DNA from 4 places in the Alteromonas sp. ABH4_453 genome. Region 3 is predicted to be linked to each of the others. Evidence: predicted binding sites of a transcription regulator. Region 3 holds the regulator's gene; each other region holds the start of a gene.
What was found. The regulator FliA, encoded in region 3, starts transcription of late flagellar genes. The targets are predictions, from matches to a motif close to CTAAAGNTNNNNNNNNNNNNGCCGATA.
Positions count from the first base shown of each region.

Region 1 (3,865 bases), on a different contig from region 3:
AAAAAACGGGTGCTTTACAAAGCACCCGTTTTGACGACTTCTTTTTGCGTAGCTACAAGCCTTTGAGACACACTCAATAGAGCGTACACAAAACTTAGTGATGATATGGTTTTCTAAGTAGAACTTAGTATTCCCACCATCCTTCTTGCCACCACTCCAAAAACTCTTCAAAGTCGATGTAACCATCGTCGTTACTGTCGATAAGCTTAAAGCCTTCCTGTACGTGGCTAGCTTTCGTTTTTGGTGAAATAACGGTTAGAAGTTCGATGAACTCCGGCAAATCGATTTGGCCGTTGCCATCACGATCGAAAAAGCTGAAGTCCTTTCTAATTTCTTCAATTTTAGATTCTGAAAGTTGAGTGCTCACTCGCATTCCTTATTTCAACTGCAATAAACACGAGTTTAACGCCCTTCTTTCTGACTGTCTACGCCTGATTTTCTTTTGCTTTAAGTGCGCGTAAACGTTGAGCTTCTGCTTTTTCCTTACGCTTTTGTTCCATAGTTAAACGCGCTTCGGTACCTACGTGCTCTTGTTGACGTTCTTTCGCTAGCTGAACTTGCTTTTCACGTTCTCTAAAGCGTGCAATTTGGTCGTCGGTATGCGTGCCGTAGCAATGAGGGCAGCTTACCCCTGGCTCATATTTACCGCTTTGTTTGTCTTCTTCAGTAATAGGAAGTCGACACGCGTAGCACTGTTCGTAATGACTCTTTTCAAGGTCGTGGTTTACCGCAACGCGATTATCAAAAACAAAGCAGTCGCCTTCCCACATAGACTCTTCTTTTGGCACATCTTCAAGATACTGTAAAATGCCGCCCTCTAAGTGATAAACCTCTTCAAACCCCTGCTCTTTCAAATACGCAGTCGACTTCTCACAGCGAATGCCACCGGTACAGAACATGGCTACTTTTTTGTTTTTTGACGGATCGAGCTCTTTTTCTACGTACTCTGGGAATTCGCGAAACGTGTCGGTTTTAGGGTCAATGGCGTTCTTGAACGTACCAATTTCTATTTCATAGCCGTTTCGGGTGTCAATTACCGTTACATCTGGGTCGCTTATTAGTGAATTCCAATCTTTAGGCTTAACGTAAGTGCCTACGGTTTGGCGAGGGTCAATACCTTCAACGCCCATTGTCACGATTTCTTTTTTAAGTTTCACCTTAGTGCGGTAGAACGGCTGTTCGTCGTGAAGTGATTCTTTGTAAGAGATAGGATTGATACGTTCATCGCTATTCAGGTAAGCGAGCAATGCGTCGATACCTTCGCGAGTACCTGAAACAGTACCGTTAATCCCTTCGTGGGCAAGAAGAAGTGTACCTTTAATGCCATTAGCTTCCATTGCATCTAGAAGCGGTTGGCGGATTTCTTTGAAGTTTTCAAGCGCAACAAATTTATACATTGCGCATACAATATATTTAGACATATTTTAACCTTTGCTGATTGGAGCGTAAGACCAGTGCAAAAATGCGGCGCGCAATATAACAAAAACAAGCAGTAAAAACTAGGCCGGATCACCTAAGAAGCTATTAGGTGTACTAAGCAATGTTCTGAAAGGACGATGAATTTGCTTGAGCCTGTTTGTTACTGCCGTTATTCGTAGCTCGGCCTTCGTCTTGTGCCGAGAGAATATCGTAAAGTAGTGTATTATCTTCTTTTAGGGTATTCGCATACCGTTTTTTTAGTCGCTTCTGCGCAGATAGACTACAGTTTTGTACGACGTCATCAGGTAGTCGTTTTGCGTCATCGGTTTGCGCGAGTGGTAATGGTTTCATGTGAAGGAACAGTCGCGCGTTCTCGAAATCTTTAGATGCTAAACTTGAATATACCTGCATATTCTCCCACTCGCTTTCATTAGCCGATAATGATGGCCGCTTGTAATGATTAAGCGACGTGAGTTGCGCATCTATGCTGGTATTTGTTTCCTTGTTATATGCTACCGTTTCAATTTCGAAAGGCTCAGCAACACTGTGCTGTTGCATGGCAAGATATAAAGAGAATAAAGCCCCATCAGACGACGCTCTAGCTAGTACACCGCTTCGCTCCCAGTAAATACTGGGGTCGATTGTTGCTTGCTCATTCGCTGGGGTTATAGGTGATGACATTCGTATAAAACGGTTTGTATATATACGTATGTTTTCGGCAAGATAATGTTTTTCTTAAGCTTATTTTTAAAAGTTAGATATACTTATTAAAAGTAAATGCTGCGCTCATTCACGGATTTGAAATGCAATTTAGCAACAAACAAGTATTGATTGTTGAAGATCAACGCCCTTTCCTACTACTTTTGAAAGGGTTAATGCATTCGATGGGGGCATCCGATGTAGTCACTAAATCTTCCGCTGAACAAGCTGTATCACTGTGCAAAAAGCATAAGTTCGATATTGTCATCTGTGACTTACATTTGGGTGCAGAGAATAAGAATGGCTATGAACTTATTGAAGAACTGCGTACTCGCAGGCTTATAAGCCCCACATCTGTTTTCATTCTTATCAGCGCTGATAGCGCGCGGCCTGTGGTATTAGGCAGTATAGAGCGGCGCCCCGATGACTTTCTGATAAAACCCTTCTCACAAGTACAACTAAAATCTCGCATTATTCGAGCTTGGCAGAAAAGACAATTCCTTCAGCATGCATTCAATTTAATTGAGCAAGGTGAGATTAATAGCGCGATAGACCAGATTGAAACGCTTTTAGAAAACCCGCGTCATTACAAAGGGCACTGCGAGCAGCTTTTAGTGGAACTCTATTGGCGAATATCACAGCCTGAGAAAGCACTTGATGTTCTGCGTGATTATATAGATGGAAAACCAGTTTTATGGGCGCAAGTTGCCATTGGAAAGTCTTATGTTCTTCTTAATGAATATGAAAAAGCGATATCGGTTGCCAAGAAAATATTGAAGCGCAACAGGTTCAATGCAGACGCTCATGATATGCTTGCACAGGCGCATCAGGCTTTGGAAGCTGGTGAAAAGGCATTAGAAGCGATAAAAGAGGCCATAAAGCTGTCTCCCTTTTCATTACCTCGACATTTTAAAGCCTGCGAAATTGGTCGTCAGAATGACGATTTGATATTAGCCGCTACGTCAAGCCAGGCTATTTGGGACTTGTCTAAACGCACTGTCAATAAGAAAAGCTTACACTGGTGCGGCATTATTCGAAGTTTACTCGATGTTGCTGAGTTTGCAGAAGATAAAAAGCAGCGCAACAAATATCAACAAGAAGCCTTGCTCACTCTCCAGCGAGGTAAGTTTGATGAACATTTACAAAAAATAGACAGAGAGTTCGATGTTGATATTTTTGGCAATATTGTAAATGCCAGAATAAGTGCGATAGACGGTAAATTAATCGACGCTAAACGTCATTTAAATACATCTCAAACACTACTAGACGATAAATATACCGAGGTTCCCACTGCTTTTATTCCCGATAGCATTAATGTTATGTACAAGCTGGGAGAATATGACGACGCGCTGCAGCTAGACTCTCTACTGTCATCCAGAGGTAACGAACTCGATCAAAATAGCGTGAGCATGCTAGAGGCACAGGCTAAAAACGCGCAGAAAAATCTAGCTAGTTACCAACAGTTTAACCGCGAGGGTATTCAACACTACCAACAGCAAGACTACGAACGAGCAAAAGCTTCGTTTGCCCTTGCTCAGGGTTTCGCCCCCGTTAATACAGGCGTTGCACTAAATCTGCTTCAATGCCTTCTTCAGATAGCCATACAAGAAGATAAGGCGGAAATTAAATTAATAAACGAATGTAAGCGTTTATTTAAGCTTATTGATGACATGACACTCAAAGCGCCGTACAAAGAAAAGTACGAAAACATTAGAGATGAACTTTCTAAGTATATTGGCTTTTGATA
Region 1 covers NZ_JBSWXP010000008.1:118,343-122,207, forward strand. Annotated here, with positions in the region: gene ACXAGV_RS16245 (EF-hand domain-containing protein) at 125-367, opposite strand; gene trhO (oxygen-dependent tRNA uridine(34) hydroxylase TrhO) at 426-1,421, opposite strand; gene ACXAGV_RS16255 (VC2046/SO_2500 family protein) at 1,534-2,100, opposite strand; gene ACXAGV_RS16260 (response regulator) at 2,223-3,863, shown strand.
Region 1: the regulator FliA is predicted to act here: its motif matches at 2,133-2,159, upstream of ACXAGV_RS16255 (VC2046/SO_2500 family protein).

Region 2 (3,865 bases), 140 kb from region 3:
AACTAAGATAAGTAGGAACGGGGTTGAGGCGCTTTAATGAGCGCCTAAGATTTTGACAGTCGTACCACCACGCGTCTATTTTGGGCGCGGCTTTCTCGCGTATCGTTAGGCGCAATATGGCGTTTTTCACCGTGGCCTGTTAGCTCGATCCTATCTTCAGGTACACCTAGCGTAGTGAGATAACTTTTTACTTCATTAGCCCGTCGAATAGACAACTGTTCGTTGTTGTAACGTCCACCGTAACTGTCTGTATAACCATCGAGAAGCACAAGCTTCAATTCGCTGTCTTCTTTTAAATATTCGCCAATCATAGTTAAGCGCTTTTGCGAATACTTAGTAAGTTCTGTGCTGTTGTTCTGATAAGACAATACGGTGTAAGCGATGTCATCAAAACTAAAAGGAAGCAAGTTCGAAACGCACTTAACAAAATCGCGATACACGCCCGAAAAGTTGCTTGCGTTTAATGCCACGCTCACCTGGTCGTATTTGTTGTACCAATCTTGGTAGTAAATCGTAGGCCAAAAGCCTTTCTCTAACTCAGATAGCATGGTCCATGCAGCATCTTGCGGCAAGTCGCCGTTATATTGCTTGCGAATAGACATATCCGCGATGGTCTTTGGCGCCACACCCGGCATCCACTTTGGCGGAACAGAGTAGACTGCAGCCACACCGAACTTGTTTGGCAGCATGTACATATCTAATTCAAATTCCATGTTGAGCTGCTTCGACGCAGAACTCGTGAACATGGCTTCCCCGTAGCCAGGCAACTCGTGGTTAAGTGTACATTGCAGGCGCGTGTCAGAATCAATACGCCAGTTGGAGCTTTCTATGGTTGCAGAATATTGCCGCATGGCAGCATGGGACGACAGCGCCCCCACCATCCCCAATAAAGCGATATATTTAAATTTCGACACCATTTCGACACCATAACGAAAGTCAGACTAACATGAATGTAGGCCTTTCATACGCCCACCAATCTCTAGCGCCATAAATTGTACCCATTCGCTTTAAGTCGCGAATTGAGTGTTTTAAAAATTCATGGTTAATATGATTATCGTCCAGAGTGTAGAAAAGTTTAGCGTTTAATACCATTAGCGTTTCGTACTATTAGCGCTTCCCACCTTCGCGGTTTTCAAATTGAAACTGGCAACTCGAAGATATCCTTGCGATAATTCCCTTTGCTAATAAGTTTCGCAGGTAGGTTCGCATTTAAAGCGGCCAACCAGTTTCTGCAATCTAGTCTTACAAGAGTGTTTATGTCTGCCAACCCGCCCCTTCTTTCCCAGCGCTTTCGAGGTTATTTTCCCGTTGTCATCGACGTTGAAACGGCCGGATTTAATGCAGGCACTGACGCCTTATTAGAGTTAGCAGCGGTTACGGTGAAAATGGATGAAGACGGAGTACTGCATCCTGACCAAACCTTTCACTACCATATAGATCCGTTCGAGGGCGCTAACCTTGAGCCTGCGGCATTAGAATTTAATGGCATTGATCCGAATTGCGCATTACGAGGTGCTATTGAGGAAAGCGAAGCCATGAAGGATTTATGTAAAGGCATTCGCAAAGCACAGAAAAATGCAGACTGTCAGCGTTCTGTTATCGTTGCTCATAACGCAACTTTTGACCAAAGCTTCGTTAATGCGGCGATTGAGCGCTGCAATATAAAGCGCACGCCCTTTCATCCATTTGTTTCCTTTGATACCACCAGCCTAGCGGGCCTTGCTCTTGGTCAAACTGTGCTGGTAAAAGCATGCCGGGCGGCTGGGATATCGTTTGACCAAAATGAAGCGCATAGCGCCCTTTACGATGCACAGAAAACCACCGAGCTATTTTGCTATATGGTAAATCGCTATAAGGCCTTAGGTGGCTGGCCAATAGAAGAGCAAGAATAGTTTATTTAGATAAACGCCATAAACAAAAACAGCGCCATAAGGCGCTGTTTTATTATCTTTAAACAGGTTAGCTTATAGCTTATCTGCTTCTTCAGATAGGTATTTAGCTACACCTTCAGGTGACGCATCCATACCCGCTTTACCTTCAGTCCAACCGGCTGGGCAAACTTCACCATGCTCTTGGTGGAATGCTAGCGCATCTACCATGCGAAGCATTTCGTCAACGTTACGGCCTAGTGGAAGGTCATTGATTACTTGGTGACGCACCATGCCTTCTTCGTCGATTAAGAACGAGCCACGGAACGCTACGCCATCTTCTGGATGCTCTACATCGTACGCTTGGCAGATGTCGTGCTTAACGTCAGCAACAAGGGTGTACTTAACCGGACCGATACCACCTTGATTTACCGGCGTATTTCTCCAAGCGTTGTGAGAGAACTGAGAATCGATAGAAACACCAATCACCTCAACACCACGCTTTTTGAACTCATCAAAACGCTTGTCAAAAGCAATAAGCTCTGACGGGCATACAAACGTAAAATCTAGCGGGTAGAAGAATACAACAGCTTTCTTGCCTTTGATTGCTTCACTTAGCGTGAATGAATCTACGATTTCACCGCTACCAAGTACCGCAGCTGCAGTAAAATCAGGGGCTGGACGGCCAACTAATACACTCATGAGTCTCTCCATTTATATTTGGATTGTAATAATAGAAGCGATTACGTTGTGTAACCACTTTGATAAGAAATTTCTTCCAAACAAAATAGGTACGAATAGGAAAATAACAATATTAAACAACGAGTTTTTTTACTGATCCTACCAACACTCCCCATTTGGTTCAGTCTTTCCTCAATGACCTTGTATTAAATTTGTCATTATCCACTTGCCAAAGCAAGGAATAACAATTATTATCATTTACAGATTCATTTGGAGTACGTTTAATGTTTGTTTGTATGTGCTATGGGGTAACTGATAAAAGCATTCGCGCTGCCGTTGAAGAAAACGGTGTGGGTAATATGCGTGAGTTACGTCAACATTTAGAGCTTGGCTCTCAATGCGGTAAATGCATAAATATGGCACAACAAATCATTGACCAAACCATCATTGATGAGTCACTGTTCAAAGACGTTGGCTAACTAGCGCTCCCTTATTCTAGCAAGCCTATTATAGCTGTCTGAACTGCAGACTACGTCTATACCGTTTCACTTTAACTCCCCCACCTTTTTACTCTTTCAAAAGTCGCCTGCGATTGCTTTGGGTTATTTAAAGCTATATTCGATACCAGCATAGTAAAATGCCCCGTTAATGCCGCCAGGCGAGGTGGGTGGATATAGCGCTCCCACTTCCCCTTTAAACGGGTTTTCATCTGGCAACGCATCAAACAAGTTCTGCGCACCCAATGTGAGCTGAGTATCAGGCAATATTTTCCAAGCAAGCTGCGCATCAAAAGTGGTGAGTGGACTGCCGTAAATATCTAAACCAGCGGATGCATCAAGATGATCTTCATAAAACTTTCCATAATAATTCAGTCGCCAAGTGAATGCCCATGCGCCTTTCGATTGCTCTAGTGTAATGCTGCCTCGATGCGCAGGAAGGTTGTCCTCTAACATTCGTATTCGTGCCGAAGTAAGATTAGGTTGAAGCTGTATTTCGCCATCGGTCAGCGCTGGATAAAGAGTAACCCGTTCTACTTGCGTGTCTGTCCAGTTGTAGGCAACAAGCAATGCATTTGACCAATCATGTAAAGCGAAGTTGTAATTAACAACTAAATCGACACCCTGTGTCTTTGTGTCAAAGTCATTGGTAAAGTACTTAGCTGAATTATATCTCGCTGCATCGGGGCGGCCTTTAACAATAAGCGCGTTAACATCATCGTCGGTCAAAGGAATGGCAGACGTTGTACTAATGCGATCGGCAAGACGGATGTTGAAGTAGTCAAGCGTAGCAAAGAAACTCTCACTTGCTTGCATAAC
Region 2 covers NZ_JBSWXP010000006.1:229,139-233,003, reverse strand. Annotated here, with positions in the region: gene glpQ (glycerophosphodiester phosphodiesterase) at 1-6, shown strand, start outside; gene ACXAGV_RS13665 (flagellar protein MotY) at 45-917, opposite strand; gene rnt (ribonuclease T) at 1,257-1,892, shown strand; gene ACXAGV_RS13655 (peroxiredoxin) at 1,965-2,570, opposite strand; gene ACXAGV_RS13650 (bacterioferritin-associated ferredoxin) at 2,834-3,028, shown strand; gene ACXAGV_RS13645 (TonB-dependent receptor domain-containing protein) at 3,152-3,865, opposite strand, start outside.
Region 2: the regulator FliA is predicted to act here: its motif matches at 1,053-1,079, upstream of ACXAGV_RS13665 (flagellar protein MotY).

Region 3 (3,865 bases):
CCTGCTTTGCAGAGAATTATTCAGGCGTATGATGATATTGAACTAAGTGGCTGTATTTTCACAAAGTTAGATGAATGCTACTCTTTGGGAGAGGTGCTTAGTGCAGCAGTTGAATACCAACTACCGGTTAGTTATGTCACCGATGGTCAAAAAGTGCCTGAAGACATTAAGATTGCAGAAGCGAAATCTTTGGTTTCCGCTGCTGCAAAGCTTTATAAAAAGTACGGTTTGAATCATACTAGTAGTAACAACGCAATTAAAACAGCATAAGCAGTATGATTGACGATCAAGCGAGTAGCTTAAGAAAAATGAAGCAATCACGGTTAATCAAAGTAATCGCCGTCACTGGTGGTAAAGGTGGCGTAGGTAAAACGAACATTACACTGAACACCGCTATCGCGATGGCGAAGCAGGGTAAGCGAGTAATGGTTCTTGACGCTGACCTTGGCCTTGCCAACGTAGATGTCATGTTAGGGCTAAGGGTTGAGAAAAACCTATCTCACGTGCTCTCTGGAGAATGCACGTTGGACGAAGTGTTAGTGACCGGTCCTCACGGCATTAAGATTGCGCCTGCCACATCAGGCACGCAGTCAATGGCAGAGCTTTCACCAACGCAACACGCTGGTTTGATCAGAGCGTTTAGCGAATTACGCTCTCAGATAGATGTGCTAATCGTCGACACCGCGGCAGGCATATCAGACATGGTATTGAGCTTTTCAAAGGCCTCACAAGATATCATGGTCGTTGTATGCGATGAACCAACATCTTTAACAGATGCTTACGCACTAATAAAAATTCTTAACCGCGAGCACGGAGTTTTTCGTTTCAAAGTCGTAGCCAATATGGTTCGCGATGTGCGTGAAGGTCAGGAATTATTTAGCAAATTAAGCAAAGTGACAGGGCGTTTTCTCGATGTTGCTCTAGAATTAGTGGCGACAGTGCCATTCGACGAGAATATTCGCAAGGCGGTGCGCAAGCAAACTGCTATTGTTGACGCCTTTCCAGGCTCTCCGGCAGCAGTAGCGATAACTAAGTTGGCAAGTAAAGCACTTACGTGGCCAATTCCAGCGCAGCCCGGTGGACACTTAGAGTTTTTCATTGAACAATTAGTTGCAGAAAAAGCCGTAGGAAGTCAGCGTTGAACAGCAAGGCAGCCGCTTATCAACAACAAACAGATAAATCGCAGTTAGTCGAAAGACATGCGCCTCTGGTAAAGCGAATTGCGCATCATTTGATTGCGCGACTGCCTGCCAGCGTACTTGTTGATGACCTTATTCAATCAGGCATGATTGGGTTGCTAGAAGCCGCACGAAACTTTGACGGCTCTAAAGGCGCAAGTTTCGAAACCTTTGCAGGAATTCGGATCCGTGGTGCCATGCTCGACGAAATACGAAAAGGTGATTGGACCCCGCGTTCTGTTCACCGTAACGGCCGCGCCATAACGGAAGCGATATCTCAAGTAGAGAGCGAGACAGGGCGCGATGCACGAGATTCTGATATTGCTGACAAGCTTAACGTAAGCTTGCAGGATTATCACCAGATGCTTAATGAAGTAAATGCCGGAAAGCTGGTGGGTATTGAAGATTTAGGTGTGTCGGAAGATGTTATTACTACTGAACAAAGTAGAGGTAGTGACGCACCGTTAGAAGATTTAATGCAGGGTGCTTTTCAAAAAGCGCTTGCCCATGCAATTACGACATTACCTGAGCGAGAAGCGATTGTACTTTCACTTTATTACGATGAAGAACTAAACTTAAGAGAAATAGGCGAAGTTCTTGATGTAAGCGAGTCGAGAGTCAGTCAAATTCATAGTCAAGCCATGTTAAAACTCAAATCACGAATGAAGTCGTGGCAAGCTGACGAAGAATAGAGATTAATAACAATTAACCCCTCACTGGAGGCTATTTTGGACAAAAGCATGAAAATTCTCGTGGTCGATGACTTTTCTACCATGAGACGAATCATCAAAAACCTGCTTAAAGATTTGGGTTTTGCCAACATCCAGGAAGCGGATGACGGAAGCACTGCATTACCTATGTTACAACAGGGCGATTTCGACTTTGTTGTGACCGATTGGAATATGCCTGGTATGCAGGGCATCGATTTGCTTCGCGCTATAAGAGCAGACGACAAGCTTAAGCATTTGCCTGTGCTTATGGTTACTGCGGAAGCGAAAAAAGAGCAAATCGTTGCAGCGGCGCAAGCAGGTGTAAACGGTTATGTTGTAAAACCGTTCACAGCAGCAACACTAAAAGAAAAATTAGATAAAATATTCGAACGTTTAGGTTGATCCAGACGCTCACCAGATAAATGAGGTTCACTGGATGTCAACGAATGTAAACGTTCCAATATCGTTAGAGGAAGCAAAACAACTTGTCGCTTTTCTTGAAGAAGGCGATAAGACTTCAGCTAACGCACTACTTGAAGCCGTCTCAATGAAAGAGAATGTTGAGTTGTTTGCTGAAGTAGGAAAATTGACGCGTCAACTCCACGACGCGTTGAATAACTTTCAAATAGACGACCGCATCAAAAATTTAGCTACAGATGACATTCCTGATGCGCAATCCCGCCTTACCTACGTAATTGAAGAAACTGAAAAAGCTGCTAATACTACTATGGATGCCGTTGAGGCGAGCATGCCGATAGCAGAAATGCTGTCGGAGCGGATCGAAAAGGTCATGCCAGAGTGGAAGAAGCTTATGAATCGCCAAATCGAACTAGGTGAATTTAAGGCTTTATGCGCAGACTTAGACGAATTATTGGAAGAAGGTTCGGCTCAATCAGCTAAACTTACACAACTGCTTACCGAAGTGTTGATGGCACAGGGCTATCAAGACTTAACAGGGCAGGTTATTCGTCGCGTTATCGACCTTGTTAAAGAGGTAGAAGATAGTCTTGTAAACATGCTTACCATGTTTGGGGAACGCGACGGTACAGAACACACTAAACCATCTAGCGATAAGGCCGATAAGGTTGATGGTGTAGAGGCGGAAGGCCCAATCATTGATGCTGACCAACGAGACGATGTCGTTTCAGGTCAAGATGATGTAGATGATCTTCTGTCTAGCTTAGGTTTTTAGGGGAGCGGGTGCATGTCGTTTGATGTTGACGAGGATATATTACAGGACTTTTTGGTTGAGGCCGGAGAGATACTTGAACAATTACAAGAACAGCTCGTTGATCTTGAGAACAATCCTGAAGATGCGGATTTACTAAATGCAATTTTCCGCGGCTATCACACAGTAAAAGGGGGAGCTGGCTTCCTTTCTCTCACTGAGTTAGTTGAAATTTGTCACGGTGCAGAAAACGTTTTTGACGTAATGCGCAATGGCCAAAGAACGCTAACACCTGAATTAATGGATATTATTTTGCAGGCCACGGATGTGGTCGTTGAAATGTTCGAGCGCGTAAAAGCGCGCGAACCATTGGAGCCTGCAGATGCACACCTAGTGGACGTCTTACACAAATTAAGTCGCCCAGAATCTCCAGATGAAAACATATTCGATAACGCTAGTGCGCCCGCTGCCGAGCCAGAGGTGGTTGCTGAAGAGCCTGAGTTAGTTATAGAAGAGCCAGCACCGTCAACGTCTGATGCTAATGACAGTAGTGGTGGTATTGACGAAATTACCGAAGATGAGTTTGAGGCTCTTCTTGATGAGCTTCATGGTTCGGGTGCCCCAGGGCAGTCAGCACCAGCTAAAAGCGAACCTGCTAAGTCATCAGCGCCGGCGGCGAGTTCAGATAGCGATGATATTACCGACGAAGAGTTCGAAGCACTGTTAGACGACCTTCACGGAAAAGGTAAATTTAGCAGTGAAGAAAAGGCGGCTGCGCCAGCACCAGCATCTGCAACGCCATCTTCATC
Region 3 covers NZ_JBSWXP010000006.1:88,549-92,413, forward strand. Annotated here, with positions in the region: gene flhF (flagellar biosynthesis protein FlhF) at 1-270, shown strand, start outside; gene ACXAGV_RS13020 (MinD/ParA family protein) at 276-1,142, shown strand; gene ACXAGV_RS13025 (RNA polymerase sigma factor FliA) at 1,139-1,870, shown strand; gene cheY (chemotaxis response regulator CheY) at 1,907-2,290, shown strand; gene ACXAGV_RS13035 (protein phosphatase CheZ) at 2,325-3,080, shown strand; gene ACXAGV_RS13040 (chemotaxis protein CheA) at 3,093-3,865, shown strand, end outside.

Region 4 (3,865 bases), on a different contig from region 3:
AGAAACTATTGCCGAACTTGAGACAATCTGTGATGTGAAAGTGGAAAAAGGCTATGATCTTGTTACCGTTGTTGGTAACAACATGCAGACAGCTGTAGGCGTTTCAAGCAAAATTCTATCTGCGGTTTCAGATTTTAACCTGCGTATGATTTGCTTTGGTGCTAACCCGCACAACTTGTCGTTTTTAGTGAATGAAACAGACAGCGATGTGATTGTTCGAAAGCTTCACACAACGTTATTTGAATAAAACCTTTAATTACATCAATTAAATTAAACGGCCGCTAATGTAAGCGGCCGTTTTTTTTAAGGCTAGACTGGTTTATTTAATTTTTACAGGAACGATGATCTCGTGGCGTTTGTTCCAAAAAAGCGTAAAAGGGGAGTCATACCCCATGTAACTAGGCGCTCCGACCGCCTCAATATTGTTATCGCTCAACGTTTTAAGCAGTTTATTTTTAAACTCCTCCTTTTTATCGTCACCGTTTAGCCCAGAGTACCGAATTGCTGCCACTGTTCTTGCTGGCACGGTGACTAAAGATACATCTTTATGGGTTGGCACAGGAGCGTTCTCAGCACATCGGTAGAAGATGGATGGGGTGTTTTCGACAAGCTAAAAACAAAAAAGGGGCGCGCGCCCCTTTTAGAATAGTCTGTTGAACAAGATTACACTTTAAACTGTCTGATAGACTGCTGTAACTCTTCAGCAAGGCGAGCCACTTCATGGCTAGATTCAGACGTTTGCTGTGCACCAGCTGTCGTCTCTTCAGCGATACCCACAATAGTTTCAAGCTTTTCACTTATTTCTTGCGATACCGTATTCTGTTCACGAGCTGACTGCTCAATTTGAGAGCTCACGTCATGGGCTTTGTGAACCGCATCGGTAATGATATCCAGTGCTTGTGTGGCTTTTTCCGTTTGCGCAACACATGCGGCGGTTTGATCTTTACCTTGATTCATCACCGACACCGCTTTTTCCGCGCCTGCTTGAAGCACTTCAATCATGGCATTAATTTCTTGTGTCGATTCTTGTGTACGGCTAGCAAGGGTTCTTACTTCGTCAGCAACAACCGCGAAACCTCGTCCTTGCTCGCCCGCACGTGCTGCCTCTATAGCAGCGTTTAAGGCTAACAGGTTGGTTTGGTCTGCAACACCGCGAATTACGTCAAGAATGCCACCAATGCTTGCGCTATCTTGATGAAGTTTGTTGATAACATCCGCCGCGTCTTGGACATCACGAGACAGAATTTCAATAGTGTTCTTGTTCTCTAACGAGATTTGACGAACGTTTTCGGCCTCAGCATCTGCATGGCGAATCTGGCTAAGCGTATCTTCTGCGTTCTGAACAACCAGCTGCGACGTAGAGTGCATTTCTGTGGTTGCTGTTGCCACTTGGCCAATTTGAGATTTTTGATCCTGGATTGAATGGGTAGTTTGCGCTGTTACCGCAGACGTTTGCTCTGAAGCTGCCGCCAATTGTTCTGCACGAACGTTAATGGCGGTGATAAGTTCCTTCAAATTACCAATAAGCGTATTACAGTTACGGGCTAAAAGACCAAACTCGTCTTGTGCAGAATCATCTAAACGATGTGTAAGGTCACCTGATGAAGCAACCGTAAGTAGTTCATTTACGCGATAAAGTGGGCGTGTAATAGCGCGAACGGTTACGTATCCAATGAAGGCCGCTACAGTAATAGAGATAATAACGACCACGATGACGAAAGTGTTGCCTGTTGTAATGGCACCATTAACTTGGTTTTCTATGTGAGACGCTTTCTTATCTGCAAGATTAAGAAGGTTTTCAAGCGCCACAACCCCCTGTGTAATGTTTGCATCAGAAGCATTAAGTGCCTGTTCAGCGTCATTTCTGCGCTCTAGCCGATCTACATGAAGCTGCACCACGCCGTCGTTAGCTTTAATCGCATTGATGGCGTCGTTAACCAAGTCATTTATATCGTCAAGTGTGCCTGATTCATCTCGACCACCAGCGGTTTGAACCATCTCACTAAGCTGAGTTACCACTTTTTCAACGACAAGATCAACTTCGTTGCCTAATGTCTGCGAACGTACTAGTGTCTCGGTCTTTATATATTCATAAGAAACGGTTAACAGAGAAAGTAGTGAGGTCTCAAGCTGGCCTCCGATGTCAGCTGCACGTCTAAGGTTAGGATCCCTTTGAACCGCATCTAAGTCTGAAAAGTCCAAGAGATAAGTAGATGCATCGTCGGCGTTGTCTTCCGCGTCACCAAGTCGGTCTTGAATACTATTGCGCAGGTCGAGGTACATTTGATGGTTTTTGTACATCGCTTCTACGTTGGTGACATACGCTTCATAAGATTCTCGTACAGTATTAAGCGTGCTTCTTAGCTCTGGCTCGTTACTGACCGCTTGCGCTAACTTTTTATATTCACTCTCAAAGGTGTCTTTGGCAGAATTAAAAGATGTTCTTTTATCTTTTAGACCATTTAAGTCCTCTTCGATGTAGCTTTCGAAGGTCAGTCGTCCCATGTTTAGAAAGCTTGCTTTTAATGCGTTACTACCTGCTACGGTGGGAAGCGCAACGTCATTTACTTCTTCTGTTGCAGAGCCTATAGAATTGAGGTTGTATAGCGAAACAACACTTATGACGATTAGAAGTGCACTAATCGCTACAAATCCCCCGATTACGCGTGTGGCTACCGTTAATTTCATCGGAACTCCTGGATGAGTGTTTTTTGTTTTTATCCCTAACGATATTACCCGTCTCAGCTAACAAAATATAGCGCTTATGTAAGCCTATTTGCTCATGTACTGTGAGCGGATAACGAAACATCATCGTTACTATCACAAGTAAGTGTATCGGCTACAATAACTTAATGTTTATTTTAATTAGCACCTAAGTGCTAATGTTTTCACTGGTACAACCAGTTGAGTGTGGAAGAAGAGTCTCCTCATTCGTGCTTTTCCAGCCCAATGATGTGTTGGAATGAGATGTTAGGCCGAGATGCTAACGAGCGATGAAGTATGTAGGTTGAGTAGTGTCATGCTTTGTCCCCAGACATAACCCGTGTCCAAGCCTATAAACTGAGAACTATTTGTTTGACCAGACAATGCAGCCCAATGCCCAAATACCACCCGTTGACCACCACCGAGCTTTCTATTCTCTACTTCAAACCATGGCTTTAACGTGCTACTGGTGCTGTGAGATACCGCACTGGGATGAGATTTATTATCGAAATCAAGTCTGCCGTCTGTATGTACGAAGCGCATGCGCGTGCATGCATTTACAATAAAACGAAGGCGTTGCTCTCCTTCTAATTTATCTGACCAGCTATCTGGTTTGTTACCATACATCTGCGACAAAAACGCTGCATAACTTTGTGATTTCAGTATGTTGCTAACTTCGTTACTGAATGAGAGGCACTCATCAATAGACCATTTAGGATAAAGTCCTGCGTGGACCATCACAGAGTGTTCATCCAATTTCATCGCGAGAGGGAACTGACGGAGCCAGTCAACCAGTTCGTTTAAATCCGAAGCGTTAAGAAGTGGGTCTAACTTATCTGATTTTTTGGCTTTGCGAATACCGTTAACTACAGCAAGTAAGTGGAGGTCGTGATTACCTAAAACACTGCTAAACTGACTTCCGAGGGATCTCAAAAAGCGCAGGGTGCTCAACGAATCTTCTCCCCTGGCAACCAAATCTCCGACGGCAAGTAGTTTATCGTTTGTCTCGTCAAACTTTACTTTATCCAGTGCCCGATGAAGACCATCAAAGCAGCCTTGGATATCGCCAATGACATAGGTGTTACCTTGCGACATAAAAACCTTAGTGAAGAATGCTTGGAATGGCTAGCCGAAATACCTTAATAGGAACATGAAAGCGCTC
Region 4 covers NZ_JBSWXP010000004.1:203,470-207,334, forward strand. Annotated here, with positions in the region: gene lysC (lysine-sensitive aspartokinase 3) at 1-247, shown strand, start outside; gene ACXAGV_RS09615 (heme-binding protein) at 320-589, opposite strand; gene ACXAGV_RS09620 (HAMP domain-containing methyl-accepting chemotaxis protein) at 664-2,688, opposite strand; gene ACXAGV_RS09625 (symmetrical bis(5'-nucleosyl)-tetraphosphatase) at 2,971-3,798, opposite strand; gene apaG (Co2+/Mg2+ efflux protein ApaG) at 3,806-3,865, opposite strand, start outside.
Region 4: the regulator FliA is predicted to act here: its motif matches at 2,834-2,860, upstream of ACXAGV_RS09620 (HAMP domain-containing methyl-accepting chemotaxis protein).